Regions from separate parts of the Dorea sp. AF24-7LB genome, predicted to be linked through region 3. Evidence: predicted binding sites of a transcription regulator. Region 3 holds the regulator's gene; each other region holds the start of a gene.
The links. Region 3 encodes HrcA, which represses chaperone genes, less so after heat shock. Its sites were predicted from a motif close to TGTTAGCACTCNNNNNNNNNGAGTGCTAACA; they were not measured.

Region 1: DWY31_RS03875 (Hsp20/alpha crystallin family protein) is a predicted target of HrcA. The motif match lies at 5,469-5,499, and genes of this name have one in related genera.
Region 2: htpG (molecular chaperone HtpG) is a predicted target of HrcA. The motif match lies at 3,288-3,318, and genes of this name have one in related genera.
Region 4: clpB (ATP-dependent chaperone ClpB) is a predicted target of HrcA. The motif match lies at 5,178-5,208, and genes of this name have one in related genera.

The regions. Positions count from the first base shown of each region.
Region 1 is NZ_QUFR01000002.1:291,757-299,702, reverse strand. Features, by position in the region: gene DWY31_RS03900 (GNAT family N-acetyltransferase) at 1-335, shown strand, start outside; gene cutA (divalent cation tolerance protein CutA) at 505-837, shown strand; gene DWY31_RS03890 (peptide deformylase) at 931-1,341, shown strand; gene DWY31_RS03885 (rhodanese-like domain-containing protein) at 1,441-4,104, opposite strand; gene DWY31_RS03880 (Hsp20/alpha crystallin family protein) at 4,335-4,796, opposite strand; gene DWY31_RS03875 (Hsp20/alpha crystallin family protein) at 4,894-5,319, opposite strand; gene DWY31_RS03870 (YkgJ family cysteine cluster protein) at 5,704-6,378, shown strand; gene DWY31_RS03865 (translation factor GTPase family protein) at 6,410-7,946, shown strand, end outside.
Region 2 is NZ_QUFR01000002.1:48,636-56,581, forward strand. Features, by position in the region: gene DWY31_RS02670 (pseudouridine synthase) at 1-319, opposite strand, end outside; gene DWY31_RS02675 (DUF5721 family protein) at 474-959, shown strand; gene htpG (molecular chaperone HtpG) at 1,137-3,191, opposite strand; gene DWY31_RS02685 (ABC transporter permease) at 3,366-6,479, opposite strand; gene DWY31_RS02690 (ABC transporter ATP-binding protein) at 6,486-7,190, opposite strand; gene DWY31_RS02695 (amidophosphoribosyltransferase) at 7,326-7,946, opposite strand, start outside.
Region 3 is NZ_QUFR01000007.1:41,421-49,366, reverse strand. Features, by position in the region: gene DWY31_RS08605 (hybrid sensor histidine kinase/response regulator) at 1-2,132, shown strand, start outside; gene DWY31_RS08600 (response regulator transcription factor) at 2,132-2,749, shown strand; gene DWY31_RS08595 (hypothetical protein) at 2,825-3,118, shown strand; gene hrcA (heat-inducible transcriptional repressor HrcA) at 3,266-4,309, shown strand; gene grpE (nucleotide exchange factor GrpE) at 4,327-4,959, shown strand; gene dnaK (molecular chaperone DnaK) at 4,995-6,878, shown strand; gene dnaJ (molecular chaperone DnaJ) at 7,030-7,946, shown strand, end outside.
Region 4 is NZ_QUFR01000008.1:102,506-110,451, reverse strand. Features, by position in the region: gene DWY31_RS09500 (ABC transporter substrate-binding protein) at 1-871, opposite strand, end outside; gene DWY31_RS09495 (ABC transporter ATP-binding protein) at 1,327-2,505, shown strand; gene DWY31_RS09490 (BMP family ABC transporter substrate-binding protein) at 2,602-4,494, shown strand; gene DWY31_RS09485 (metallophosphoesterase family protein) at 4,503-5,096, shown strand; gene clpB (ATP-dependent chaperone ClpB) at 5,264-7,879, shown strand; gene DWY31_RS09475 (DNA polymerase Y family protein) at 7,891-7,946, shown strand, end outside.

The DNA.
Region 1 (7,946 bases), on a different contig from region 3:
AGATTGCCGGATTTTTGAACGGACTTGCGACAGACGAGCCAAAACTTCGGGATGAATTTTTTACTGACGCCGGTTTACATAACCCGAACGGGAAAAATATTATGCTGCTGGGACTGGATGTTTTGCCGGAATACCGTAGACAAGGACTTGCAAGAGAACTGGTTGCCGTGTATTTGCAGAGAGAACAGGCGAAAGGGCGCAGCGAGATTATTCTTACCTGCCTGGATGCGAAAGTAGAGATGTATGAAAAATTTGGCTTTATTGACCGTGGCATATCTGACTCTGTCTGGGGCGGCGAAGAGTGGCACGAGATGAGTGTAGTTTTGGAAAAATAATAGATTTTTTGAAAATAGCAAAAATTTTGCCGGGGGTTTAGGATGGAAAATACATTCACGGGGAAATGGATTGAAATTTGAAATAATATAGGCAGATCATAAAATAATTTATATTATGGTTTTATTTAGATTTAGTGATAAATAAAATCAGGAAAGCAGGTAAAAAATTATGGAATTTAAATATTGCAAATTAGAGATTTTTATTCCGGAAACGAAAATATTGGAACTACAAAAAGCGTTACAGAAAGTGGACGCCGGACATATTGGGAATTATGATTCCTGCATGTCAGTAAGTCAGGTGACGGGATATTGGAGACCGTTAGATGGATGTGATCCGTATATTGGCGAGAATGGGAAAATAAGCAGCGAGCCGGAGGCAAAAGTAGAAGTGACAATCTATGCAGAAGCGGCGGAGCGGACGATTCAGGCAATCAAGGAAGTGCATCCGTATGAAGAACCAGTCATCAACGCAATTCCAATCTGGAAGACGAGCTTTTTATAAAAAATGTTTTGTTTTCAACATTATAAAAGCGATTATAATCAGAATATGTATGGAAGCGTTACAGAGGAATTTTAAGAAAGCGGGGAATAAAAAATGGTACGAATGATAATGCATGATCCGGTGTTTTTGAGTCAGAAATCAGAGCCGGCAACAGAAAAGGACAGACAGATCGCAGTCGATCTGCTGGATACTTTAAAAGCACACGAAGAAGGCTGTGTTGGCATGGCTGCAAATATGCTCGGTGAGAAGAAACGGATAATTGCAGTGAATATGGGATTTATGAATGTGGCGATGTTCAATCCGAAAATCATAAAAAAATCAGGGAGATATGACACAGAGGAGGGATGTCTTTCGCTGCCTGGAGTGAGAAGCTGCACAAGATATCAGGAAATAGAAGTGGAATATCAGGATATAAATATGAAGAAACAAAAGCAGAAATATTCTGGCTGGATCGCACAGATCATTCAGCATGAAATAGACCACTGTGACGGGATATTGATTTAGTCGAGAAAAACGATCCTGCCCGGAGACAGGATCGTTTCGTGAATTTACCGGATTCAATTATCTGATAAAAATAATTCAATTATTTAATGATACTGCTTATTACTGTGCATTCCATGCAGCAGCGCCGCCTTCAAGGACGATTACTTTATCTTCGCTTACACCGAGTTCTTTCAGATAGTTTACTGCTTTTTCAGCATAATTATTACCTGAGTAGCATTCAACAACATAGAATTTGTTCGGGTTAGCTTTAACAGCTGCGTCAAGGTTTGCCTTGCATGTATCATCTGACAGATCTGTTACTTTTCCGTCAATACTCTCACGAAGTGGTGTAGAGATTGCACCATCGATGTGGCTTGTATTATAAGCAACAGCATCACGAAGGTCAAATACTACGAATGGAGTATTACCGGCATCAAGGTTTGCTTTTAACTGTGCAACAGTCATACCATGTTTGAAGAATTTACCTTTTGTAGAAGTATAAGATTTAACAAGGTAGTTTGCTTCTGTCCAGCCTTTCATTCCACCTGACAGAGTAACGATATTTGCACGGTCAACACCATTCTTGATCAGCATCTCTGTAGCTTTCTGCGCATATCTGTTACCAGAGTAGCAGATGATTGCATATTTCTGATCAGCAGAATCACCTGTGATTGCAGCTTTTGCATTTGCAAGTGCTGTAGCTTCGTCAGTTCCGTTTACAACACAGTCCATATCAGCGGAAACAGCACCAACGATGTGGCTTTTTGCGTAATCAGCAGCTTTACGTGCATCGATCAATTTGTAAGACTGTGTACTGTCGATGTCAGCTTTTAAGTCGGCAGCAGAAATCTTCACGCTGGATGTCTGGAATCCTGTCCATCCGGCAGCTCCACCTTCGAGAACAATGATTCTGTTCTCACTTACACCGATTTCTTTTAAGTAATTGACAGCTTTGTTTGCATATTTGTTACCAGAATAGCATTCTACAACATAGAATTTATTCGGGTTAGCTGTTACAGCAGCCTGAAGGTTTGCTTTAGACTGCTCGTTAGACAGGTCAGCACCGGTTGTATCACGAAGCGGTGTAGAAACAGCCTGTAAAATATGTCCTGCAGCATAAGCATTTACATCGCGGAGGTCAAATACTACGAAAGGAGTATTGCCTGCATTTAAATTTGCTTCTAACTGAGCAGATTTCATGCCATTTACAAAATCAAATCCACCTGTGGACTTGTAAGATTTAACACAGTAATTGTCATAATCCCATCCACCGGCATCTTTTTTCATTCCACCTGTTAATGTGAAAATATTTTTGTTGCTAATACCAGCTTTGATCATAATCTCAGTAGCTGCCTGTGCATAGCGGCTTCCGGAATTGCATACAACTGCATATTTTGTGCCTGCAGGATCATTTTTGATTGCAGCTTCAATATTTTTTGTAGCAGATGCCACATCAGTACCTGATACAGCACCGTCAACGTCAGCAGAAACAGCACCGGCGATATGAGATTCAGCATATTTAGCAGCCTGACGTACATCTAAGATTTTGTATTCCTGTTTTCCGTCGATATCAGCTTTTAAGTCTTCTTTTGAAACATAGTTGTATGGAGCTTTGTTTCCATCAACAGCGATTGTAATTGTTACAACAGTACCTGCTTTCGGAAGGTTAGCGGAGTTTCCAATCGTAGTTCCACCCATTGCAACATCTTCACTTGCACAGATACCTGCATAACAGCTTGATGTACAGATTTCACATCCGGATGGGATAGCTTTCTGAACAGCACCGCTGTTCGCGTATACAATTGTTCCGGTATACGCTGACTTGTCAGCATTTTTAATAGTATCCTGCATTGCTACAGCATCATGTCCTGCCCAGGATACAGATACGTTTAATTTTGAGTAATTAGTGTTAGTGCCTTTCTTATCTTTTACAGAAGCGATAGACTCACCGTTATCTAATACAGTTTTTGAATTTGTATTCCATGCTGTTGCACCAAGTGAATCCAGTGCGTTAGCGAGGTCGATGCGGTCATTCAGACCTGTAAAAATAGGATTTCCCCCAGAAGCTCCAAGATTAGCAGTCACGAGATAATGCATAGTTGGTTTTTTAAATGCAGAAGCATTTAAGATACCTTTTAAAGTAACAGTTCTGGCGTCTTTGTCAACTTTCACCGGCTCAGTTACAGTAATAAGGCATGTAGCTTTCTTGCTTCCACCCTTTTCAGTAGCTGTAATAGTAGCCTGTCCTGCTGCGATACCTTTTACAACACCTTTGGAAGATACAGTAGCAACTTTTGTGTTGCTTGATTTCCATGTAACACCCTGGTTGTAGAATCCTGTAGCTCCTTTTACAGTAGCTTTTAAAGTTGTTGTTTTTCCGGAAGCTACTGTTTTGGAAGTAGTGTTCAGTTTAACAGAAGAAGCTTTCAGATCTTTTACTTTGATCTTGATTGTAGATTTTACTTTCTTGTTCTTCTTGGAAGTAGCAGTGATCTTTACAGTACCTTTTTTCTTACCGGTAACAGTGCCTTTAGAAGATACAGTAGCAATTTTCTTGTTGCTAGATTTGTAGGTTACAGATTTGCTTGCTTTAGAAGGTTTTACAGATTTAACAGAAACCTTCACTTTACCCTTGATATCTACTGTTTTAGAAGTAGCTTTGAGGGTAATCTTTGTTGGCTTTTTCGAAGCCGCCTCACTGTTCATGCCTGTAGAAGCTGCCATAGTAAGAACTACAGCAAGTGAGAGCATAAACAGGGAGATTTTTTTGATTGTTGTTTTCATAATAACAACCCCTCCTTGTCTTACCGTTAAAAACGGACACTTTGTATCTACTTAAGTATAGTTTCTTATATTAATATAAGCAAATTGATAATATCAATAAAACTACTAAATAATAGATAATATCTATAAGATGAAAAATAGCCTAAATTCCAGTAAAATCGTGGGATTTAGGCCATTTGCTAAATAAATTATTTATTAGCTTAAATAGAAGAAAAAGCAAGAATTTGACATTATCCTTCAATAGCAATCTGTTTCTTATTTTCTACGGCAGGTTTGGCTTCTTTTTTCAGAATGGTCAGTTTCAAAATGCCATGTTTGAAGCTTGCTTTAATATCTTCTTCAGTTACATCCTTGCCAACATAGAAACTTCTCTGGCAGGAACCGGCATAACGTTCACGACGGATATAATGTCCGGTTTCTTTTTCTTTCTTATCCTTCTCCAGTCCTTTTGCGGCACTAATCGTCAAATAACCATCGTTTAACTCAATGGTAAGCTCATCTTTCTTAAATCCAGGAAGGTCAATATCGAGAACATAACTGCCTTTTCTCTCGCGGATATCGGTCTTCATTAAGTTGTGAGCTCTGTGTCCGTAAAGTTTCTTCTCCATACGATGTTCATCTTTGTCATTATAAAATGGGAATCTGAAAAAATCATCAAATAAATTATCATTAAAAATACTAGGCATCATCATAAGTCATTCCTCCTTGAATCTCTATCTATATTATGTGCTACCGGAGCTTTTCACTCCGGCTATGAGCAACTTGTCGACTATAAGTTTAATTATAAGATTATCCTTCGATGGCAATCTGTTTTTTGCTTTCCACAGCAGGTTTAGCTTCTTTTTTCGGAATGGTCATCTTCAAAGTGCCATCTTCGAAACTTGCCTTAATATCATCTTCTGTGACATCTTTGCCAACATAGAAACTTCTCTGGCAAGAACCGCTGTAACGTTCACGACGGATATAATGTCCATCTTTATCTTTCTCATCGTTGTTTGTATCTGTGCTTGCGCTGATTGTCAGATAACCATCATTCAGTTCAGCCTTTACATTATCTTTCTGTACGCCCGGCATACTCATCGTCAGTTCGTAATCCTTTTCGTTTTCCTTAACATCTGTGTTCATAAGGCTTGTGTCACTATAACCCCATGCATTCCAATCATCATCAAAGAAATCGTCCAATAAGTTCTCTCCAAAAATACTAGGTAACATCATAAGTCATATCTCCTTTCAAAAGACATTCATAAAATATAATTAAGCACTGTCGGAGAATCCGATGTGTTGTTGTCTCATAGGAACATCTGGAATCAAGACCCTTTCTTTTTATCTCTCTTCCTTTGTTCTAACTGTACTATAACATCTATTATTAGCACTGTCAAGGGGTGAGTGCTAATTTCTGGAATTTTTTTATTAACTGAAAAACAAACTTCTATTATGTGGCATATTTTTCTGCAAAGTAAAACAAGGGGTGGCATTTAGTCTTACAATCGTTTATCCTATAAGAAGTACAATGCTTTCATGTTCTATTACACAGATATAATGTAAAACGTAAGATTCCAGACAGACAAAAGAAAGCGAAAACATATAGGGGATAAGAAAATGATAAGAAACATAGATATGAAAGAAATCTCGGATGGTAATTTATATACGGCAAATGACATGGTAAAAGCAGATTGTCAGGACTGCAAAGGCTGTTCTGCGTGCTGCCGTGGTATGGGTGATTCTATTGTGCTGGATCCTTATGATGTCTGGCAGATGAGTGCCGGGCTGGGTGAGACATTTGAAGAATTAATGAAAGGAAAGATCGCGCTCGGAGTTGTGGATGGCATGATCCTGCCGCATCTTGACATGGATGACGGGACGTTAGGCTGTCCATTCTTAAATGAAGCTGGCAGATGCAAGATTCATGCATTCCGTCCGGGAATCTGCCGGTTATTTCCGCTTGGACGATTTTATGAAGAAGATGGATTTAAGTATTTTCTGCAGATCCATGAATGTCAGAAGCAGGACCGAACGAAGATTAAGGTGAAAAAATGGCTTGGCATTGCAAATCTCAAAGCATATGAGAACTATATTACTTCCTGGCATGCATTTTTGAAAAACTGTGAGACGGCGCTTGCAGATTTGAGTGCTGAAGAAGCAAAGATTTTGCAGATTTTCATTTTGCGGACATTCTATCAGACACCATATCAGGCAGAACTTGCCGCTGGGGATGCATTTTACAGTGAATATGAAAAACGTAGAGAACTAGTGCGGATGAAGCTGGATTTATAATACAGAAAGTGAAGAAACAGGTGTAGGAAATATGAGAAATATTACAATCGGAATACTGGCGCATGTTGATGCGGGAAAGACAACACTTTCGGAAAGTATTTTGTATTTGAGTGGCAAATTAAGAACGTTGGGAAGAGTGGATCATAAAGATGCATTTCTGGATACGCATGAACTGGAGCGGAGCAGAGGAATTACGATATTTTCCAAACAGGCGGTATTTCCGCTTGATCCGTGGCAGGTAACTTTGCTGGATACACCGGGACATGTGGATTTTTCAGCGGAGATGGAGCGTACTTTGCAGGTCCTCGATTATGCGATTCTTGTGATCAACGGAGCAGACGGAATCCAGGGACATACAAGGACACTCTGGAGCCTCCTGAAACGCTACAATGTACCGGTATTTTTATTTGTAAATAAGATGGATCAGGAAGGAACAGACAGGAAACACCTGCTGGAAGAACTGAAAAATGGACTGGACGACCAGATTATGGCATTTGATGTAGAGAAAGATACTTCTTTCTATGAAAATGCAGCAATGGGAGATGACCGGGCGCTGGAAGAATACCTGGAGGCAGAGAAACTTACGGAAGAGACAATTGCTGGACTGATCATGGAAAGAAAGGTATTTCCGTGTTATTTTGGATCTGCGCTTAAAGTCGAAGGTGTACAGCAATTGCTGGACGGGCTGGCAGAGTATATGGAAACGAATGCAGATGAACCGGCAGATTTTGGCGCGCGTGTGTACAAGATTTCAAGAGATGATAAAGGAAATCGTCTGACACATATGAAAGTGACATCCGGGAAACTGAAAGTCAAAGAAATTCTGGAAAATCATCCGGAAGATGGTGAACACTGGGAAGAGAAGGTGAACCAGATCCGCATTTATTCAGGGGATAAGTTTGAGGCAGTTCCGGAAGTTTCGGCTGGAACAATTTGTGCAGTGACAGGCCTTAGTATGACAAAGCCGGGAGAAGGTCTCGGAGTGGAAGCGGAGAATGTAGAGCCGGTGCTGGAACCGGTACTGACTTATCAGGTGTTATTGCCGGAAGGATGCGATGTATCGGAAATGCTCCGGAATCTGCGCCAGTTAGAAGAGGAAGATCCCCTGCTTCGTGTTGTATGGAAAGAAGAACTGTCGGAGATTCACGTATGTCTGATGGGAGAAGTGCAGATCCAGATTCTGCATGAGCTGATCTTAGAACGCTTTGGCGTGGATGTAACATTTGGGGAAGGCAATATTGTATATAAAGAGACAATTACGAACCGCGTAGAAGGCGTCGGACATTATGAGCCACTGCGCCATTATGCAGAAGTGCATCTGATCATGGAACCGGGCGAGTCAGGAAGTGGTCTTACATTTGATACGATCTGCAGTGAGGATGATCTGGACAGAAACTGGCAGAGACTTATTTTCACACATCTGGAAGAAAGAGAGCACAGAGGCGTCCTTACTGGAGCGCCAATCACAGATATGAAAATCACGCTGGCGGCAGGAAAAGCACATTTAAAGCACACGGAAGGCGGTGATTTCCGTCAGTCTACTTATCGCGCGATCCGGCAGGGACTGA
Region 2 (7,946 bases), on a different contig from region 3:
GAAGACCTTCCGAATCTTTGTCCAGTCTTCCTGCGTAAGTAATCCGTTGTGGATAATCCAGAAAACGGATAATATTATTCTTCGTCCGTCTGTCCTCTGTGCAGATAATTCCAACCGGTTTGTTCACTGCAAGTACGATTCTTTCATTGCCCGTATGAACCGTCTTCTTACCGACTTTTACAATCTGATTTTCGGACACATGCATGCCTGGTACTGCACGTTTTCCGTCTACAGTAACGCGCCCGCTTTCAATGAGCCGGTCTGCCTCTCTTCTTGAGCAGATTCCTGCTGCACTGAGGTATTTATTCAGTCTGATCATATTCCCATACCCCGTTCATTTTTTGCATACCATTTCTAATCTAAACATGTATTATACCACATTTGTATTCAAAAAAAAAGAGAGCATTTCTTATGCTTTTTGATGAATTATTCCCATTTTCTTGTTATAATAAAAGTTCAGAAAGGAGATTTCTATGATTACTTTATCTCTCAAGGCGAAAGCCTCTATGTCACACCTGCTTCTCAAAGAGACATTCGACAAATTTTCCTTTATCGAAGCGGATATTACAACATTTAACAGATTTACAATAGATGGATTTTTACAGAAAGACTTTTTTGATGAACAACCGACTGAGGCACATGCCCGTTGGAAAGATGTACGCGAACATTGTTTCCGCATTATCCGCGGTCAGCGTACCCCTTTAAATTTCAAGATTGTCCTTTCTCTGGCTCCATCCCATTTTGATACCTTTTTAAAAAAAGAGCAGCTTACCGGATTCACTGCCGGGGATATCCAGGGGCTGTATCTGAATTTCCATTATGACGGTACCAATCTTCACTGCATTACAGGGACTTCACTTCGCACTTTCACTCTGGACAAGTCTCTGGAACACGCATGGGATCAGTATGTCCGCTCTTTTTTGCTGGAAAGTGATCTCGATACGTCAGTTTCGGTGTAAACTTCTCAATATGCGAATATAGGACAGAATTGTGCAGACTATTATAATAAAAAATTATCACAACATCAAAGTACCGGGAAAACAGAACATCACCTTACATTCCTGCTTTCCCGGTACTTTAATTTTACTTTCTTTTATTTATCTTTATTGACTTTTCTTTCAAAATCTGACCATTCATTATTTTGTCAGCAACATCATAATCTCATTGCTTCTCTTGACAAATGCTGTCATTTCTTCTGGATTCAGCGGTTTGTGTGCAAGCATTGCCAAGTCATAAAGCTGTTTGCAGATCACACTTGTATTCTCGCTGTCTGCATGGTCTACAACATACTGTACAAGTGGATGATTTGCATTCAGGATTAAAGTGCTCTCTCCGCCAAGATCCATGCCCATGTCATTCATACCGTACATCTTCATCATTTCCTGCATACGACGGCTCTGCTCAGATAAAGTGATCATGGAAGCTACATTCTCGTCTTTTAATTTGGCAATCTTCACATCCAGTTTATCGTTTCCAAGTTCCTTGCGGAAGATCTCGATCAGGCTGTCAGAAGTTTTCTTAAATGTTTCCTGATCTTCTTCAGCAACTTCTTCTTTTGCAGTATCTGTTACATCTGCATCAATTCTCTGGAAGCGAATCGTAGGATTTCTCTGCTCCAACTGTGTGATGAACGGAGAATCAATGTTATGTCCGAGAATTACGGCATCCTGTCCCTGATTCTTAAACATGTTGATGTACTGACTCTGCTGGATCTCATCCGTTACATAGTAGATGGTTGTCTTGATCTCTTCGACTTTGTTATCGTCACCATTTTCTTCTTTCTTATCGTTCGGCTCTACGACTTCTCCGCCATTTTCTTCGATACAGTCTTTCAGCGTCAGATATTTGTGATCCAGGTTCTTGAACAGGATTGCATCTTTCATCTTGTCACAGAACTTCTCATCTTTTAAGCAGCCGAATTTGATAAATGGGCTGATGCTGTCCCAGTATTTCTCATACTCGTCTCTCTTTGTCTTACACATTCCGGCAAGTTTATCTGCAACTTTCTTGGAAATGTACTCAGAAATCTTATTTACAAATCCATCATTCTGCAGGGCGCTTCTGGATACGTTAAGCGGCAGATCCGGACAGTCGATAACTCCTTTTAATACCATCAGGAATTCTGGAATTACTTCTTTAATATTATCAGCGATAAATACCTGATTGTTATACAACTTGATCGTTCCTTCTACAGATTCATACTCTGTATTGATTCTCGGGAAATACAGAATACCTTTCAAGTTAAATGGATAATCCATATTCAAATGGATCCAGAACAGTGGCTCTTTGTAATCCAGGAATACTTTGCGGTAAAATTCCTGATAATCTTCATCGGAACACTCATTTGGATGTTTTGTCCACAGTGGATGTATATCGCTTAAAGAAACCGGACGCTTCTCAATCTTGACTTTCTCTTTTGCCGGCTCTGTCTCTACCATTTCTTTCTCGCCGTTCTCATTTTCTTTTTCTTCCATCTTGGCTTCTTCGTGAATGTGCTCTACGACAACATCATCCTCTTTAAGATCTGCCTCATCGATAGTCTCATATTCCGGTTCTGCTCCTTCTTTTGAAAGGAAAATCTCTACCGGCATGAATGAACAATATTTCTCGAGTACTTCTCTGACACGATATTCATTTGCAAACTCCAGGCTGTCCTCGTTCAGATACAGTGTCATTGTGGAACCGATTTCTGTCTTCGTTCCCTCTTCCATCTCATACTCTGTGCCGCCTTCGCTTACCCAATGTACCGGTTTTGCGCCTTCTTTATAAGATAAAGTATCAATATGCACTGCGTCTGCTACCATAAATGCAGAATAGAATCCAAGACCGAAATGTCCGATCATATCGTCTTCTGTTGTCTTGTCCTTATACTTCTCAAGAAACTGTGTTGCTCCGGAAAATGCAATCTGTGTAATATACTCTTCCACTTCATCAGCTGTCATTCCAACACCGTTATCTGTAAATTTCAAAGTCTTCTCTTCCGGGTTTACTTCTACCGTAATCTTTGGTTTATATCCATCCGGAAGCTGATACTCTCCCATCATATCCAGTTTTTTTAATTTTGTGATCGCATCGCACCCATTGGATACCATCTCACGAACGAAAATATCATGATCGGAATATACCCATTTTTTAATAATCGGGAAAATATTTTCACTGCTGATCGATAAACTACCTTTTTTTGCTGCCATTTTAATCACTCCTATTTCTATTTTTTATCATGCGGATTCCCCGCCATTCTTCTCTAAAGGATATAATAAGCCTCTCATTTTCAAAAGTCAACAGAAAATTAGCACTCTTTTAAACAGAGTGCTAATAATTCTTTGAACTTTATAAAGTTTTTATAAATTATGCTGCTTTTATCTTTATTCCACACTTTTCAGTGATTCTACCATATCAATCTTGCGGAGTTTAAAATACATCACACCATTTATAATGATTGAAAACAGTACCGTAAACAGGAAACTGTACAGATAACTCGGCGGATTGATATTGCGTCCGAACATTGCCGCATCCACTTCTACTGTCTGGATGATAAACAGATGCAGAATCCTTCCGATCCCAATTCCTACACCCGCTCCTATAAGCGTCAGGATCAGATTCTCACGATACACATAAGCTCCTACTTCCTGATCATAAAATCCAAGTACTTTCAGTGTTGCAAGCTCTCTCTGCCTCTCAGCAATATTAATGTTATTCAGATTATAAAGTACGACAAATGCAAGCATACCTGCTGAAATAATCAGTACTACAATAACAAGATTCAGGCTTTTCAGCATATCATCAAGCTGTTCTCTGATCTCATGCATATAACTGACATTTAACACTTCTTTCCTTGCCAGTATCTTCTTTCCTGCATCTTCCTTCTGTTTCTGGGAATATCCATCACGGATTGTAAATAAGAAACAGTTATACTCCGGCTTCTCGCCATAGATCTTCTCATAGCAGGCAGGTGTCAGATAGAGATAATGCCCCATGTAATTCTCACAGATTTTTAGGATCTTTACTTTTTTATCTCCATTTTCCTCGTCCTTAATCCGGATCGTATCGCCGGCTTTCGCATTTAAAAGCTTCGCCGTCTTCTCACTGATAATTGCTCCATCGTCTGTCAGCTTATAAGGCGTATGGCTTCTTCTGTCTCTGAAATGCACGTAGTCTCTGACATCTTCCGGCTCACCAAACACGCACTCATATGTCGCCCGCTTTTTCTTTCCTTTTGCAAGTGTTACGGACTGCATCTTCGCTTTCATATGACGAATCACATCCGAGTCTTTTGTAAGGAAATCATCCAGATTATCGATTTCTTTTTCCGTCAGATTCTCTTTTAAATAGACACTTCCATCGTAATACTGAATCTCGCTGTACTGTAAGTCGGCAATCTCGAAGATGGAATCCCGGAGTCCAAATCCGACGAGCATCAATGCCATACAGCCGCCAATTCCAAATATTGTCATGAAAAAACGTTTCTTATACCGCATCAGATTACGGATGGTAGACTTCCAAGTAAAACTTAAATGTTTCCATAGAAATCCAATTCGTTCCAGGACGACTCTTCTTCCAATCTTCGGTGCCGGCGGGCGCATCAGCACAGCCGGTGTTCCTCCCAGCTCCCGGTAGCAGGCTTCTATCGTTGCAAGCAATGTGCATGCTACTGCCACACCTGAAGCAAACGCTGCATAGCCCCAGTGATACGGAATCAGGATCTCCGGTATATGTAAATACATAATTCCGTATGCATATATGATAATAAACGGGAAGATCTTTTCACCGATCAAAAATCCCATAACGCTTCCAATCGCCGAAGCAAGCAATGCATAGCCGATATATTTTGACGCAATTGCTGCTTTTCCATATCCAAGCGCTTTCATCGTTCCGATCTGTGTTCTCTGTTCTTCTACCATTCGCGTCATACTGGTCAGACTAATAAGCGCTGCTACGAGGAAAAAAATCACCGGGAAGACTTTTCCGATTGCTCGCATCCGATCCGCATTCTCACCATAGCTTGTATACTCCGGCAAGTCATTCCGGTCTGCGATATACCATTTTGCTTTTGGGATATCCGCAACCTTCTTTTTCGCATCGGATATTTTTTTCTCTGCTTTTTTGATCTTCTCCTGTGCTTCTTTTTTACCTTTTTTGTAGCTGGCTTTCGCTTTTTCTAATTTCTTTTCACTCTCAGTAAACTCCTGCTCTCCTTTTGTAAGCTTCTTTTCCTGTTCCGAAATTTCCCTGTAAGCATTCTTTATCTGCTTTCGTCCGGACTTAAGCTTCGATTTTGCTTTTGCAAGTTTTCTCTCACTTGCAGTAAGTTTTGCTTCGGACGCCTCAAGTTCCTTTTTTCCGGCTTCCAACTTGGCTTTTGCCTCGGCAAGCTGTGATGTCGCCGCTTCTATCCCCGCCATCTGGGCTGACATCTGCTCATACTGCGCTTCATTTGTGCGATATTCACTCCAGCCTTTTTTTAATTTCTGTCTGCCGGCTCTTAACTGTGCTTTCCCTGCGCGGTATTCTTTTTCTCCCTGATCCAGTTCTTTTTCTTTTGCTTTCAGTGTTTTCCTGGCATTGACAAGTTTCTGTCTGCCATCCGCTAATTCTTTCTTTCCAGCCGAAAGTTTCTTTTCTCCGTCTTTGATCTTCTTTTCCGCTTTTTTTAATTTTTCACCGGACGTCTTTTTGCCTTTTTCTAACTTCTTCTCTGCTTTTGCAATCTTATCATTTGCTTCATCAACTAATTCCTGCCTTCGGATTCTGCCGCGTTTTTTTCCCAATGTTTCGATTTGATCCGTTGCTTTTTCCACTTTTTTCTCATATGCATCCGTATAAGCAGTCAGTGTTTTTGTTCCCTTTACCTGCATACACGCCTCTGTATAAGTATCCAGCGCAAAGGTATCCTCGCTTACTACGAGAAATCCATCTATCGTTCCTTTGCCGATCGTTGTACTGCCACGGTTAAAAGAAATATAGCACGGGCTGTTACCAATTCCAACTACCGTATACGTATCTGTCGTTAATGTATCCGAAAGCGGATCATCCGTCCCGGACTTTACAACAATACGGTCGCCGATCTTGTAATCCATCTCTTCATCCGCCAGACATTCTCCTGCCTTCTCTGGCATACGCCCCTTAGATACAGTCACTTTGTTCATATTCTTTGGAAGCGTCATCATATGCAGTACAAACTGGTCATCTTTTGTATCGCTCAGTACATCTGCACTGTATGCGCCCTCTGCCTTTTCTATCGTATCTGTCTCGTTAAATGCCTGTATGTCTTCCCTGGTAATTCCAAGTGTACTGACTGCTTTCACATCCATCAGATCTGCACCGTCAAAATAAGCATCCCCGGTCACACGCATGGACGGTTCCGATGCACGGATACCGGAGAAAAAAGCAACTCCCAATGCTACGATAAACAGCATAGAAAGGAATCTTCCCGGGCTTTTCTTTAATTCCATTAGAAAATCTTTGTGCGTTACTTTCATACTCTTCTACCACTCTATCGTATCTACGGATACCGGATTCTTGTTTTCCACAATCTCTGCAACTTTTCCGTTCTTGATCTTGATCACACGGTCTGCCATCGGTGCGATTGCCTGATTGTGCGTGATCAGGATCACTGTCATGCCTTTTTTCCGGCAGGTATCCTGTAATAATTTTAAAATAGATTTACCTGTATTGTAGTCCAGCGCTCCCGTCGGTTCATCACAAAGCAGCAGTTTTGGATTCTTTGCAAGTGCTCTTGCAATGGATACACGCTGCTGTTCTCCACCGGATAACTGCGCCGGGAAATTGTCTGTCCGTTCTCCTAGTCCGACTTCTTCCAGCACTTCTCTGGCATCCATCGGATTTTTACAGATCTGAAGCGCCAGCTCTACATTCTCCAGTGCTGTCAGATTCGGAATCAGATTATAAAACTGAAATACAAAACCGATATCATCTCTCCGGTATGCCGTCAGTTTCTTTGCCCTATAAGTGGCAATATTCTCACCATCCACCCAAACATTGCCGGAAGTCGCTGTATCCATGCCTCCAAGGATATTAAGCACGGTTGTCTTGCCCGCTCCACTGGGACCTACAACCACTGCAAATTCTCCTTTTTCAATTGTAAAATCCATCCCTGCTGCCGCAAGGATTTCCACTTCTCCCATATGATAACTTTTCTTTACATCTTCTAATGTAACAAATGCAGACATCATACACCTCCGCGGTAATTTATACATTAATTATAACTGATTCCAGACAGAGCGTCCAGGATTAGCAATCAATATACAATAATAAAATCCCCGGATAACAGATTTTGCTATCTGGGGATTTTATTGTATCTTCCTTTATTCTTTTCCGTTAAAACAATATGTACAAATCTTGCACGGATCAATTCCAATTGAATCAAGAAGATCGTCCAGTCTGTGATAGCGCAGGGATGTAAAATTCTGCAGCTTGCGGATATCTTCGATCATCTGTACATAACGCTCTGTTGTCGGATCTGCATATTCATCCAGGATCTCCTGTGGACAGTCATCTCCTTCTCTTTCACGGATCACACGTCTTGTGATCAGTTCCATCTCTGATTTTGATCTGGAGAAGTTCAGATATTTACATCCATATAACAATGGTGGACATGCCGGACGGACATGCACTTCCTTCGCTCCGCTTTTATAAAGAAACTCTGTTGTTTCTCGAAGCTGTGTTCCTCTTACAATGGAATCATCGATCAGAAGCAACTTCTTTCCTTCAATTAATGCATGGACCGGAATCAGTTTCATTCTCGCGATCAGATTTCTCTGACTCTGATTCGTCGGCATGAAAGAACGCGGCCATGTCGGTGTATATTTGATAAATGGTCTTGCATATGGGATACCGGATTCATTGGCATATCCGATCGCATGTGCAATTCCGGAATCCGGAACTCCTGCAACAATATCCGGATGTACCGAATCCCCATCACGTTT
Region 3 (7,946 bases):
ACAAAAGTGGCATGCCATGTTTTTATGTCTTTGGAATTTTATTTACTGTATTTATGCTGGAGCGTTTGCAGATGATCTGCTGTGTATTGATTGAACTGCTAATCTATATTGCAACAATAGGAATTGCCTATGCATACCCGCAGACGGTTATCTGGTTTCTGTCGGAGAAAGAGATTGTTATTGATACCATCGTAGGCGTTGCAGTATCGAGTCTTGCTATCGGTACAGTTACTTACCTGCATTTCCGTCTGTATAACAGGCAGCAGATCTATCTGACAGAAGCGAGAGAAGAAGCTATGAAGGCAAATCAGGCGAAAAGTGTTTTCCTTGCAAATATGAGTCATGAAATACGGACACCGATCAATGTGATGCTTGGAATGAATGAAATGATACTCAGGGAATGTGATTCGGAGGATATCAGGCAATATGCACAGGGAATTGAAAAATCCGGAAATTATCTGTTATCATTGATCAATAATGTGCTGGATATTTCCAAAATTGAATCCGGAAAAGTAAAGATTACAAAAGAACCATTTTCTATTTCGGCACTTGTACAGGAAATCTGGCTGTTAGGATCCGGACAGGCGGAAAATAAAAATCTGGAGTTTCAGGTGAAAATAGATGAAACGCTGCCGGAATATATAAACGGGGATGCTTTACATATGAAACAGATTATGCTGAATCTGATCAGTAACGCTGTGAAATACACGGAGAACGGTTCTATTGTATTCCAGGTGGAAAGATGTGGCGAAAAGATCCGTTTTTCTGTGAAAGATACCGGATATGGCATAGAGAAAGAAGCAATGAATACGTTATTTGATGCATTTGCCAGAGTGGATGTGAAAAAATACAGAAATATTGAAGGAAGCGGTCTGGGGCTGGCAATTGTCAGAGAACTCTGCCGGGAGATGGATGGAAAGGTTGAAGTACAAAGTGAAGTCGGGACAGGGAGCAGATTTACGGTAACATTTCCTCTGGAAGAGGCAGGAAAACAAAAATCCGGAGAATGGCATCCAAGGAAAGAAAAAGAAGAAAAGCATGCGAGCACTTTTGTTGCACCGGATGCAAAGGTTCTTATTGTGGATGACAGGGAAGAGAACCTGCGAGTGATCTGTTCACTGTTAAAACATACCAAGATCCGCACAGATACAGCAGTGAGTGGCTCGGAATGTATCGAGAAAGTCAGAAAAGGAAATTATCATATGATATTTCTTGATTATATGATGCCGGAAATGGATGGGCTGGAAACATTTCGGCGTATGAAGGAGATGGAAATCCGTGTTCCGGTGATCGCACTGACGGCAGATGTTACAAGTGGAATCCAGCAGATGTTTGAAAAAGAAGGATTTGCCGCTTATTTATCAAAACCGATTCGCTGGGAGAGAATGGAAGAGCTGCTTCTGGCTTATCTGCCGGATATACTGGTTACAAAAAGCAGCCGAAAAGAATGGAAAATATCAGGAAAAGATTACAACCGGCTGAAAGCACAGCTGCAAGTCTGTGAGATCCAGATGGAAAAAGGACTGCATTTACTGGATGGAAATATATATCAATATGCAAAATTGATAGAATTTTTTACAGATTATTATGAACCGAATCGCAGGCAGATGGAGAAAATGGAAAAAGCACTGAAATATGCAGATACAGAAAAGAAAAGGACGGAGATCCTGATGGCACTGACCGGTGAAATGCATACACTGAAAAGCAATGCAAAAGCAATTGGCGCAGGAGAACTCTCAGAGCTGGCACAGGCGATGGAAGTGCATGGCAAAGAAATGGATGCGGATTATTTCAAATATGCAATGCCGCTTCTTTATCTGGAATGGGAGAGAACGGTAAAAGGAGCCAGACAGTTCCGGAAAGAAATAGTGCAGCTCATACCGCAGAGAGAAAACGAAGAAGCAGAGAGTACCATAGCAGATATAAACCGGAAAGAAACCTATGAAAAAGCATTACGTGAAGCATTGATGCGTTATCAGGGGAAGGAAGCTTCCACCTGGAATCAAAAGCTGCTGGACACAGAAAATGATCCGGAGAGAAGAAAGCTGTTGGAACAGATCGGACAGAAAATCCGCGAGCTGGATTTTGAAGAAGCAGAGAGTATTTTCAGAAAGTGGAAGGAGGAACACTGATGGAGAAAAAACATGTATTGGTCGTGGATGACGATCTGATTTTATTAAAGACAGCAGAAGAGATTCTGTCAGAATTTTACAGTGTCAGTGTAGCCAAAGCCGGGAGCCAGGCGATTGCACTTCTGGAAAAAGGCGTGATCCCGGATCTGATCCTTCTGGATATTGCTATGCCTGGAATGGATGGATATGAGACACTAAATGAGATGAAGAAGATTCCGGCGGCAGGCAGTGTGCCGATTATTTTCCTGACCGGATTTTCCGATGCAGATTATGAAGTGCGCGGATTAAAATCCGGCGCGGTAGATTATATTGTGAAACCATTTGTGAAAGAAGTACTGCTTGCAAGAGTGGAACGCCATTTACAATATGAAGAAGGACGGGCCAGAGAAGAACGAACGGAAGAAATAAAGGAGAATGAAACGTATAAAAAGATGCAGGAAGTGTTAAGCCCAATCGAGTGGAAGATTGCGCAGGCAATTGCAAAAGGGATGGACAACCGGGAGATTGCGGCGGAATATCATTATTCTTATGGTTATGTGAAAAATGTAATTACCCGTATATTTTCAAAACTTGAGGTGGAGAAAAGAAGAGATCTGCGGAAAATGTTTGAAGGATAGGGGATGTTCGGTTGTGTTTTACATAGAAAAAGGCTATAATAGAGGAAATATATAACCACGCAGGAGGAATGCAAAATGAAAATTTTTGACACAGTAAACAAAGCAGAAGTAGAAGTAAATGGAACAGACGGACTGGTTCAGCTTATGAAAGACGGCCGTCAGGTAGATCTTTATCTGAAAGAGAAGAAATCTGATGAAGACGGATACATGAGCTGGGATGTAGAACACTGGTCAAGTGTAGATGGTAAAAGATTTATCCGCTGCTATTCATTAGAGGGACGTGTATTAAGTGAGTCTACAGGACATAATATCTATGATCTGGCAAATGATTTCAAACCGGAAGAGGCTGCAAAAGTAGAACTGAGCTAGACTGTTTTAAAGCGTTTGAAAAGAATCTAAAAAAATAATAAATACTGTTGACAAACAGAAAAAGGAGTGCTACATTAATAGTCGAAAGATGTTAGCACTCCTTTTTAATGAGTGCTAACAAAGAAAAATCCGAAAGGAGGAGAGCTGATGTTAGAAGAACATGGACTGAGTGATCGTAAGCTTAAGATTTTACATGCGATTATACAGACTTATCTAGAGAGTGGCGAGCCGGTCGGATCGAGAACCATTTCCAAATATACGGATTTGAATTTAAGTTCAGCAACGATCCGTAATGAGATGGCGGATCTGGAAGAACTTGGTTATATCATACAGCCACATACATCGGCAGGTCGTATTCCTTCGGATAAAGGCTACAGATTATATGTAGATATGCTGATGCAGGAGAAGGAGCAGGAACTGAATGATATGCAGGATCAGATGCTTCAGAAAGCAGATAAGATGGATCAGCTTCTGAAACAGGCAGCCAAAGTTTTAGCGAACAATACGAATTACGCAACGATGGTTTCCACTCCGATGAACAATTCCAATAAGATCAAGTTCCTCCAGTTGTCTATGGTGGATGAAGAACAGGTGATCGCGGTAATTGTTCTCGGCGGCAATGTGATTAAGAACAAGCTCATTCATCTGGAAGAACCGCTCAGCAATGAGAACCTGCTGAAGCTGAATATGCTTTTGAATACAACACTCAATGGTATGTCCATTGAGGAGATCAATTTAGGACTGATCGCAAGACTCAAAGAGCAGGCAGGTATTCACAGCGTGGTGATTGGCAATGTACTGGATGCAGTCGCAGATACGATACAGGTCGATGAAGATATGCAGATCTATACAAGTGGTGCGACGAACATTTTTAAATATCCAGAGCTCAGCGATAAGCAGAGCGCTCAGGATATCATCAGTGCATTTGAAGAAAAACAACAGCTTACAGAGCTTGTAACCCAGACACTTTCTCATGAAGAGAATACAGGAATCCAGGTTTATATCGGTGATGAAGCACCGGTACAGAACATGAAGGACTGCAGTGTCGTGACCGCAACCTATGAATTAGGCGAGGGCATGAAGGGAACGATAGGCATTATCGGACCGAAGCGGATGGATTATGAGCATGTTTTAAAATCTATGAAGCGTCTCCAGACAGAACTGGATCAGATGTTTCATAAGAATGAATAAGAAAGGTGGAAGTACCCTTGGAAGATAACAAAGAAAAGAGCCAGGAAGAGATGGTAAAGGAAGCTGTGGAGGAAGCAAAGAAGACAGCTGAAGCCACTAAAGAAGAGGCAGCCGAAGACGAAGCGAAGGAAGCAGAGACAGAGGGCAGCAAAGAATCCGATACAGAAGAGAAGAAATCCGGCAAGAAGTTATTTGGAAAGAAGGATAAGAAAGATAAAAAAGACGAGAAGATTGAGGAACTGACTGACAGACTCACTCGTCAGATGGCAGAGTTTGATAACTTCCGCAAACGTACAGAGAAGGAGAAATCCCAAATGTACGAAGTTGGTGCGAAAGATATCATAGAGAAGATTCTTCCGGTTGTAGACAATTTCGAAAGAGGTCTGGATGCAGTGAAGGAAGAAGACAAAGAAGATCCATTTATCCAGGGAATGGAGAAGGTTTACAAACAACTGATGACAACACTGGAAGGAATCGAGGTGAAACCTATCGAAGCGGTAGGTCAGGAATTTGACCCGAATCTTCACAATGCGGTTATGCATGTGGAAGATGAGAATCTCGGTGAGAATATCATTGCCGAAGAATTCCAAAAAGGTTATATGTATCGTGACTCTGTAGTGAGACACAGTATGGTAAAAGTAGCAAATTAGAATTTATTTAGAAATAGAACAGGAGGACAATTATTATGGGTAAAATCATTGGTATTGACTTAGGTACAACAAACAGCTGTGTAGCCGTAATGGAAGGTGGACAGCCAACAGTTATCGCTAACACAGAAGGTGCAAGAACTACACCGTCAGTAGTAGCATTTACAAAAACAGGAGAGCGTCTTGTAGGTGAACCTGCAAAACGTCAGGCAGTTACAAACGCAGAGAGAACAATCTCTTCTATCAAGAGAGAGATGGGATCTGATTATAAAGTAACTGTAGATGAGAAGAAATATTCTCCGCAGGAGATTTCAGCAATGATCCTTCAGAAATTAAAAGCAGATGCAGAAGGATATCTTGGAGAAAAAGTAACAGAAGCTGTTATCACAGTACCTGCTTACTTCAACGATGCTCAGCGTCAGGCTACAAAAGATGCCGGTAAGATCGCAGGACTTGATGTAAAACGTATCATCAACGAGCCTACGGCAGCAGCACTTGCTTACGGACTTGACAATGAGAATGAACAGAAGATTATGGTATATGACCTTGGTGGTGGTACATTCGATGTATCCGTAATCGAGATTGGTGACGGTGTTATCGAGGTATTATCTACAGCAGGTAACAACAGACTTGGTGGAGATGACTTTGACCAGAAGATCACAGATTACATGATCGCAGAATTCAAGAAACAGGAAGGTGTAGACTTATCTACAGATAAGATGGCACTGCAGAGATTAAAAGAAGCAGCTGAGAAAGCGAAGAAAGAACTTTCTTCTGCAACAACCACAAATATCAACCTGCCATTCATCACAGCTACAGCAGAGGGACCGAAACATTTTGATATGAACCTCACAAGAGCTAAATTTGATGAACTGACACACGACCTTGTGATGAAGACATCTGAGCCGGTTCAGAGAGCATTATCTGATGCTGGTATCACAGCTTCTGAGCTTGGTCAGGTACTGCTGGTTGGTGGATCTACACGTATCCCGGCTGTACAGGAAGAAGTAAAACGTCTGACAGGAAAAGAGCCTAGCAAATCTCTGAACCCAGATGAGTGTGTAGCACTTGGTGCTTCTGTTCAGGGTGGTAAACTTGCAGGAGATACAGGCGCAGGCGACATCCTTCTTCTGGATGTAACTCCACTGTCACTGTCTATCGAGACAATGGGTGGTGTAGCTACAAGACTGATCGAGAGAAATACAACAATCCCGACAAAGAAGAGCCAGATCTTCTCTACAGCAGCAGATAACCAGACAGCCGTTGATATCAACGTTGTACAGGGTGAGAGACAGTTTGCTAAAGACAACAAGTCCCTCGGACAGTTCAGACTGGATGGAATCGCACCGGCTCCGCGTGGAGTACCGCAGATCGAAGTTACATTCGATATCGATGCAAATGGTATCGTAAATGTATCTGCAAAAGATCTTGGAACAGGAAAAGAGCAGCATATCACAATCACAGCAGGATCTAACATGTCTGATGAAGATATTGATAAAGCTGTAAAAGAAGCTGCTGCATTTGAAGCACAGGATAAGAAACGTAAAGAAGGAATCGATACAAAGAACGAAGCAGATGCATTCGTATTCCAGACAGAGAAAGCATTGTCTGAAGCTGGAGACAAACTGGATGCAGCTGACAAAGCAGCAGTAGAAGCTGACTGCAAAGCACTGAAAGATCTGCTTGAGAAGGCAAATACAGAAGAGATGACAGATGCTCAGATCGCTGAGATTAAAGCAGCAAAAGAAAAACTGACAGAGAGTGCTCAGAAACTCTTCACAAAGATGTATGAGCAGGCAGGAGCTGCAGCTGGCGCACAGGGAGCTGATCCGAACATGGGAACAGGTGCACAGGGAGCAGGTCCGGCACCGGAAGGATTCCAGGGAGACGACGTAGTAGACGGAGATTATAAAGAAGTATAAGACCTGGTAAGATAGGTTGTTCTGTGTGTCCGGTGTAAGCCGGGCACACAGAACTTCTTTCTGTTTCACAGTATCCGTAAGAAGCTGTCAGTGGCAGGTGCTTACAGGTACAGGAAAGGCAGATTAGATTTACAGTGGAAAGGGATAAGAGATGGCAGAATCAAAGAGAGATTATTATGAAGTGCTTGGCGTAAGCAGAGATGCAGATGAAGCCACAATTAAAAAAGCATACAGAAAAGTCGCTAAAAAATACCATCCTGATATGAATCCTGGTGATGCAGAGGCGGAAAAGAAATTCAAAGAAGCATCGGAAGCCTATGCGGTACTGAGCGATGCAGACAAACGTCGCCAGTACGACCAGTACGGTCATGCAGCCTTTGAAGGTGGCGCAGGCGGAGCCGGTGGATTCGGCGGATTTGATTTTAACGGCGCAGATTTCAGTGACATTTTCGGAGATATGTTTGGTGATCTGTTTGGAGGCGGCCGAAGAGGCGGTCGTGCCAGTCAGGGACCTATGAAAGGTGCAAACATCCGCAAGAGTGTCAGAATTACATTTGAAGAAGCAGTGTTTGGCTGTGAAAAAGAGTTGGATGTTGTATTAAAAGATTCATGTCCGAAATGTAATGGAACAGGTGCAAAACCGGGAACATCCCCGGAGACATGTTCAAAATGTGGAGGAAAAGGTCAGGTTGTTTATACACAGCAGTCCTTCTTCGGAACAGTACAGAATGTACAGACCTGTCCGGACTGTCACGGAACCGGTAAAATCATCCGTGAGAAGTGTTCAGGCTGCGGTGGAACCGGTTATGTTTCCAACAGAAAGAAAATATCTGTATCCATTCCGGCAGGTATTGACAATGGACAGAGTGTAAGAATCCGTGAAAAAGGAGAACCGGGCGTGAACGGCGGACCAAGAGGAGATCTTCTGGTAGAAGTGGTTGTATCCAGACATCCGATCTTCCAGCGGCAGGATATGCATATTTTTTCTACGGTACCGATTTCATTCGCACAGGCAGCACTTGGTGCAGATGTGAAGATCAAGACCGTAGACGGAGATGTGATCTACAC
Region 4 (7,946 bases), on a different contig from region 3:
CGAGATTCTCATCTCCAACATCAGCGATATCTGCGTATGCCCATGTACCATTCTGATAGAAGACTGCCTGCTCTGTTACGAATTCAGAAGTTGCATCATCAGCTGTTTTTGTACTTAACTGTTTCGGGCTGCATGTTGCGTTGTTGATATACAGATTCCAGATGTTGCGGTAGTTATCAAGGTAAGTTCCTTTGATCTTATCTGTGTTGTCAATTTTGTCTTTCTGGTATTCATAATAAATAGGAAGGTTTGCAAGATGTGTCTTAAATCTCCAGTCAGAAGAACCATCCATACCAGCAGATGTAAATGCGGAGAATCCTAATTTATCTTTTCTGCTTGTAATATCTTCAGCAACTCTTTTCAGATCATCAAATCCTTTGATATCATCCTGTGAATATCCGGCTTTTTTTAGTAATTTCTTGTTATAGATGATTCCGTAAGATTCAATTGCATATCCGATACCATATACTGCATCGTTTTCTTTTAATGCGAAATCATCAGAAGTAAGCTGCTTGTAAACATCAGAACCGGAAAGGTCATAACAATATTTCTTCCATGAAGCAAGACCAACCGGTCCGTTTACCTGAAATAATGTAGGGGCTTTTGATTTACCCATCTCACTCTTCAATGTAGTTTCATACTGGTTGGAAGCTGCGGTAACAACTTCTACTTTTACTCCAGTCTCATCTGTGTACTCTTTGGCAAGCTCCTGCCACTGGTCATCTGCTTCTGGTTTGAAGTTCAGATAGTATACAGATCCTTTCGCATCAGTTTTTGATTCTTTCTTGCTGTCAGAACTGCCACATCCAGTTACCATAGATGCTGTCATTATAACTGCAAGTCCGGCTGCCATCAAACGTTTCTTGTTCATAATATGGTCCTCCTTAAATAAAATAATAATTTGTAAAATGGGTGTTTTTGTGAAAAGCCCAATAGTTCGGAACTGTTTCCGAAAACGTTTCCATTTGTTGGCTTCATCATAGCATTATGGATAAGAAAAAACAATAAAAAACGGTTGAAAATGAAAAGTTTGTAAAAAAATACTTAAGACTAGGTTACAAAATTGTGCAAAATCAATAAGAATGGTCAAATTTTTGAAAATAGATTGCGAAAATAAAAGTTCTGGTTTATACTTCGAAAAAATAAATATTTAAATCCGCCCGGATGCAACACTCCACTCATTGTTGCATTTTCAGGGAAAGAAAAGGAGGAAATCCGTCAGGCTTGCGGTGCGACAGTGTGGAGACCTGTCGTAATGTGGCGCGGAAGAAATCGCCGGTCACGAGATGATACATTGCGGAGGCAGTATCATTAAAGTCTTAATTTATGTCAGAGGTAATTTTAAAGCACATTAAAAAAGTTTACCCGAACACAGAGAAAAAAAGAAAGAAAGGTTCATCTGAAAAGAAGAGCAATCTTCTAGTAACTGATGAAGGCGTAGTAGCTGTTCAGGATTTCAATCTGGATATTAAGGATAAAGAGTTCATTGTTCTTGTTGGCCCTTCCGGATGTGGTAAATCAACAACACTGCGTATGGTGGCAGGACTGGAGGAAATCTCAGATGGAGAACTCTTAATTGATGGCAAGAAAATGAATGATGTGGAACCAAGAGACAGAGATATCGCAATGGTATTTCAAAGTTATGCTTTGTATCCACATATGACAGTTCGTGAGAATCTGGAATTTCCATTAAAGCTTAGAAAGATGCCGAAGAATGAAATTAACCAGAAAGTGGATCAGGCAGCCGAAATTCTTGGAATCACACCGTATTTGGATCGTAAACCGAAAGCTTTATCCGGTGGACAGCGCCAGCGTGTTGCAATCGGACGTGCCATCGTGCGTGAACCGAAAGTTCTTTTAATGGATGAGCCATTATCCAACCTGGATGCAAAATTACGTAATCAGATGCGTGCAGAGCTTATCAAATTACGTCAGGGAATCGATACTACATTTATGTATGTAACACACGATCAGACAGAGGCTATGACACTTGGAGATCGTATTGTTATCATGAAAGATGGTGTCGTTCAGCAGATCGGAACACCGCAGGAAGTATTTGATCATCCGGTGAACATTTTTGTAGCAGGATTTATCGGCATGCCACAGATGAATTTCTTTGATGCAGAACTGATCGAGAATGCAGGAAAATATCAGGTAGAAGTAGATGGAGTCAGAGTGGAACTGTCAGAAGAAAAAGAGAAAAATCTGGCAGCAAAAGGTGTAAAATCTCAGAAGGTTACACTTGGTATTCGTCCGGAGCACATTTCACTGTCAGAGCCTGGAGCACAGGCAGTTACCGGTAAGATTGATGTAGCCGAGATGATGGGAAGTGCGATTCATCTGCATGTTACAGCAGCTGGAAAAGATACAATCATTATTGTGCAGACAATGGATCTCAATGGAAGAACACTTTCTGATCTTGCAATCGGAGAGGAAGTATCTTTTAAATTCCGTGGAAGTGAAGTACATGTATTTGACGAGGATGGAATCAATCTGGAAGCATAGCATTAAAAAAAGGGGCGGGAATTCCTGCCCCTTTTTTCGTGGAAATTCACAAAAGTTAAAGTAGCGTGCTATATAAAAACAGGAGGGCTGAGAAAAATGCCGTTGGATGATTATAAACAGGCAAGAAAACTCGCACAGCGTCAGTCCAGACGGGCGAGCGCAAAGGGAGAATCACCATATCCGATCGTACTGGATGAAATTCTAGAAGGGGAGAAAACTGCAGGAAATCAATATCTTGGAATGATGGAAATTCCATTATCTTTGGTTGTAGGAACAAAAGAAGCCGCAAGGAGCAATGCGTTCAGTCCGGATTTTCTTCCCCTATTAGATGAGACATCGGAATTTGCAGCAAAGTGGACCAATCTTTTCCAGTCTCAGATGGAAGAAGGATTGAGAGATCCGGTGACCGTATATGAATACAGAAACAGATTCTACGTACAGGAAGGTAATAAAAGAGTCAGCATTATGAAATATTTGAAAATGCCGACTATATTGGCAAATGTTACAAGAATTCTTCCGGTACAAGATAATAAAAAAGAGAATGTAGTATATTATGAATTCGTAGAGTTTTATAAAAGAACCGGTCTGAATATGATCATATTTCCGGAACCGGGAGATTATGAAAGTCTGCTGCAGGCAATGGGAAAAGACTGGGACAGCAAGTGGAAAGAGAAAGAAATCCGAAGACTGTCAAGTGTATATATCCATTTTCAAATCATGTATGAATCTATGGCCGGAGATTTTGTGCCGGAACATATAGGGACTGCTTTTTTGCGGTGCCTTGATATTTTTCCATATGAAGAATTGAAAGAAAAAACGTCTGTGGAAATCCGTGAAAAACTGGAAACAATCCGTGAAGAAATTGAACCGGAAGCGCTGAAAACAGAGGTGGAACGCGTGATGGAGCCGGAGGCGGAAAAGATCCCGATTTTGACAAGGTTTCTGACACCGGCGAAAAGAGTGATGAAAGTTGCTTTTATTTATGAAGGAAGTGCAAATTCCTGTGAATGGAACTATGCGCATGAACTAGGGAGACAACAGCTGGAGGATTCATTTTGTGGAAGAGTAATTACCAGTGTGTATGAGAATATCCAGTCGCAGACAGCAAGAAGTGAAGTGCTTGAGGCGGCGATCGAGGATGGAAATACGGTGATTTTTACTACAGCCGCAACGTTGATGCAGGCATCGGTGCAGGTCGCTTTGCAACATCCGGACATTTATATTTTTAATTGTTCTTTGAATTTCCCATACAAATCTGTAAGAACATATCTGACAAGAAATTATGAAATTAAATTTTTACTGGGACTTATAGCGGGAGCAGCGGCAGATAGAGACAGCGTGATCGGCTATGAAGAGGATTATCCGATGTATGGAACTATTGCGAATGTCAATGCATTTTCAATCGGTGTTCAGATGATGCAGCCGGGAGCCCAGGTAAAACTAATCTGGACAGGAGTAAAAAACTCCAGATCTGAAGAAGAAAAGAAGGATTTGAAGATTATTTCAGCAAAAGAAATGATTAGTAAAAAAGGAACGGAAAGTCCATACGGATTATATTTTCAAGATAAAGGAGAAATCACAAGAATCGCGACCAGTATTGTAAACTGGGGGAATTTTTATGAACGGATCATGCAGTATATTCTGGAGGGATCATGGAAACCGCTTGCATATGGTGATAAAAAGACATTGAACTACTGGTGGGGATTGTCTGCAGGAGTGATAGAATTAATCTGTTCTGAAAGAGTTCCGGGCGGAGTAAAACGTATGGCAGAGAGCTTTGCCCAGTTTATTGCAGACGGAAGCTTTCATCCATTTGAAGGAGAATTATGTGATCAAAATAGGGAAATTCATGGAACTGCCGGAGAAATATTAGATGTTGAAGAATTGGTTACGATGGATTGGCTCTATGAGAACGTAATAGGAAGCATACCGGAACGGTCAGAATTAGAGGAAGGAGTAGGAGAACCTCTGAAATTGCAGGGGTTGTAGAAAAACGTATGAAAATACTCGTAATAGCAGATGAAGAATCCAGAAGTCTCTGGGATTATTATACGCCGGATAAATTAAAGGATATTGATCTTATACTGTCCTGCGGGGACTTGAAACCAGAATATCTTAGCTTTTTAGTGACAATGGCCCATTGCCCATTATTATATATTCATGGAAATCATGATGGGATATATGAAAGAAAAGAACCAGAAGGCTGTATTTGTATTGAAAACCAGATTTATGAATATAAAGGGATAAGGATTCTGGGACTTGGCGGATCTTGTTGGTACAATGGCGGATCCCATCAATACACACAGAAAGCAATGAAGCGCAGAGTGCAGAAAATGTGGTTGAAAATGAGACAGAAAAAAGGATTCGATATTCTGTTGACTCACGCACCGACGAAAGGGATCAATGATGAAGAATCAGCCGCACATCAGGGATTTGAAGTATTTAAGGAGCTTTTGGAAAAATATTCGCCGAAATACCATCTTCACGGCCATGTGCATCTAAATTATGGAAGAAAACCAAGAGTTACGAAATATAAGAATACGGTTATTATTAACGGATATGAGTCCTATATATTTACTTACGAAGAATAATTTGGCTGAAAAAAAGTAATATCTGGCAGATTTTCTGTTGAATGATCAGTGGTAAGTGAGAACGAAAATGAAAATATTCAAAATTAGCACTCACCTCTTGACAGTGCTAATAAAGTGTTGTATTGTTATATTGCAAGTAGAACAAGAGCAAAAAGGAGGTTGTCTTTATGAATATAAATAAATTTACACAGAAATCATTGCAGGCTGTGCAAGACTGTGAACGCATTGCATCTGACTATGGCAACCAGGAGATTGCACAGGAGCATTTGCTTTATGCATTATTAGCACAGGATGACAGCCTGATCGCGAAATTGATGGAAAAGATGGGGCTCGATAAAAACCTTATTATTAATCGCGTGGAAGAGGCGATTACAAAACGCCCGAAAGTACAGGGTGGAAGACAGTATGTAGGACAGGATCTGAATAATGTTCTGATCCATGCAGAGGATGAGGCAAAACCGATGGGAGACGAATATGTTTCTGTTGAGCATCTCTTCCTCGCTATTATTAAATATGCAAGTAAAGATATGAAGGCACTGCTTCGTGAGATGGGTATTAGCCGGGAAGGATTCCTGCAAGCATTATCTACTGTGAGAGGCAATCAGAGGGTAACAAGTGATAACCCGGAAGATACTTATGATACGTTGAATAAATATGGTTCTGATCTGGTAGAACGGGCAAGAGAGCAGAAACTGGATCCGGTGATCGGACGTGACTCTGAGATCCGTAATGTAGTCCGTATCCTTTCACGTAAGACGAAGAACAATCCGGTCCTAATCGGTGAACCAGGTGTTGGTAAGACAGCAGTTGTGGAAGGACTTGCACAGAGAATTGTCCGTGGTGATGTACCGGAAGGACTGAAAGACAAGACAATTTTCTCACTAGATATGGGAGCACTTGTAGCAGGTGCTAAATATCGTGGAGAATTTGAGGAACGTCTGAAAGCAGTTCTGGAAGAAGTGAAAAACAGCGATGGACGAATTATCCTGTTTATTGATGAGTTGCATACGATTGTCGGCGCCGGTAAGACGGACGGTGCAATGGATGCAGGAAATATGTTAAAACCAATGCTTGCCAGAGGTGAACTGCATTGTATCGGTGCAACAACACTGGATGAGTATCGTCAGTATATTGAAAAAGATGCGGCACTGGAACGTCGTTTCCAGCCGGTTATGGTAGAAGAGCCGACAGTAGAAGATGCAATTTCCATTCTGCGTGGACTGAAAGAACGATATGAAGTATTCCATGGAGTGAAGATCACAGATGGAGCACTTGTTGCAGCAGCAACACTCTCAGATCGTTATATTTCCGACCGTTTTCTGCCGGACAAAGCGATCGACCTTGTAGATGAAGCATGTGCCATGATCAAGACAGAACTAGATTCCATGCCTGCAGAACTGGACGAATTACAGCGTAAGATCATGCAGCTTGAGATAGAAGAAGCAGCTCTTAAGAAGGAAGACGATCGGTTGAGCCAGGACAGACTTGTACATCTGCAGGAAGAACTGGCAGAGCGCAGAGAAGAATTTGCAAGTCGTAAAGCACAGTGGGACAATGAGAAAGTCGGCGTTGAACGTGTGCAGAAGATCCGTGAGGAGATTGAGCAGATCAACAAAGAGATTGAGAAAGCACAGCATTCTTATGACTTGGAGAAGGCTGCAGAACTGCAGTATGGTAAGCTGCCACAACTGAAGAAACAGTTGGAAGATGAAGAAGCTAAAGTAAAAGATGAAGACCGCGATCTGGTACATGAAAGTGTTACCGATGATGAGATTGCGAAGATCGTATCCCGGTGGACAGGTATTCCGGTTGCCAAATTAAATGAGAGCGAGAGAAGCAAGACACTGCATCTGGCAGATGAGCTGCATAAACGTGTCATCGGTCAGGATGAAGGTGTGGAACTTGTAACCGAAGCAATCATCCGATCCAAAGCCGGAATTAAAGATCCAACCAGACCGATTGGTTCGTTCCTGTTCCTTGGACCTACCGGAGTCGGTAAGACAGAACTTGCAAAGACACTTGCAGAGAGCCTGTTTGATGATGAGAATAACATGGTGCGTATCGACATGAGTGAGTATATGGAGAAATATTCCGTATCCAGACTGATCGGAGCGCCTCCGGGATATGTCGGATATGATGAAGGTGGCCAGCTTACCGAAGCTGTCAGAAGAAAACCTTACTCAGTTGTACTGTTTGATGAGATTGAAAAAGCACACCCGGATGTATTTAATGTATTATTGCAGGTGTTGGATGATGGACGTATTACGGATTCCCAGGGACGTACTGTAGATTTTAAGAATACAATCCTGATCATGACATCCAATATTGGTTCCCAGTATCTGCTGGATGGAATTAATGAAGATGGAACGATCAAACCAGAAGCACAGGAAATGGTTATGAATGACCTGCGTGCACATTTCAGACCGGAATTTTTGAACCGTCTGGACGAGACGATTTTATTCAAACCATTGAACAAAGATAACATTTATCATATAATTGACTTACTTGTAAAAGATGTAAACAGACGTCTGGCAGACAAAGAGATTTCCCTTTCCCTGACAGAAGCTGCAAAGAATTATGTAGTGGAAGGTGGCTACGATCCGACCTACGGAGCACGTCCGCTGAAGAGATATTTGCAGAAGCATGTTGAGACACTGGCAGCAAAACTGATGCTGGAAGGTGAGATCCGGGCAGGTGAGACTATTGTGATTGATGTTGAGAATGAAAAACTTGCTGCGCATATTCAGGAATATATGCAGGTGGTACCAGAGTCTGACTTATAAGGAGCGATAAGATGCCACGGATAATCTTCCATATAGATGTGAACTCTGCGTATTTAAGCTGGAGTGC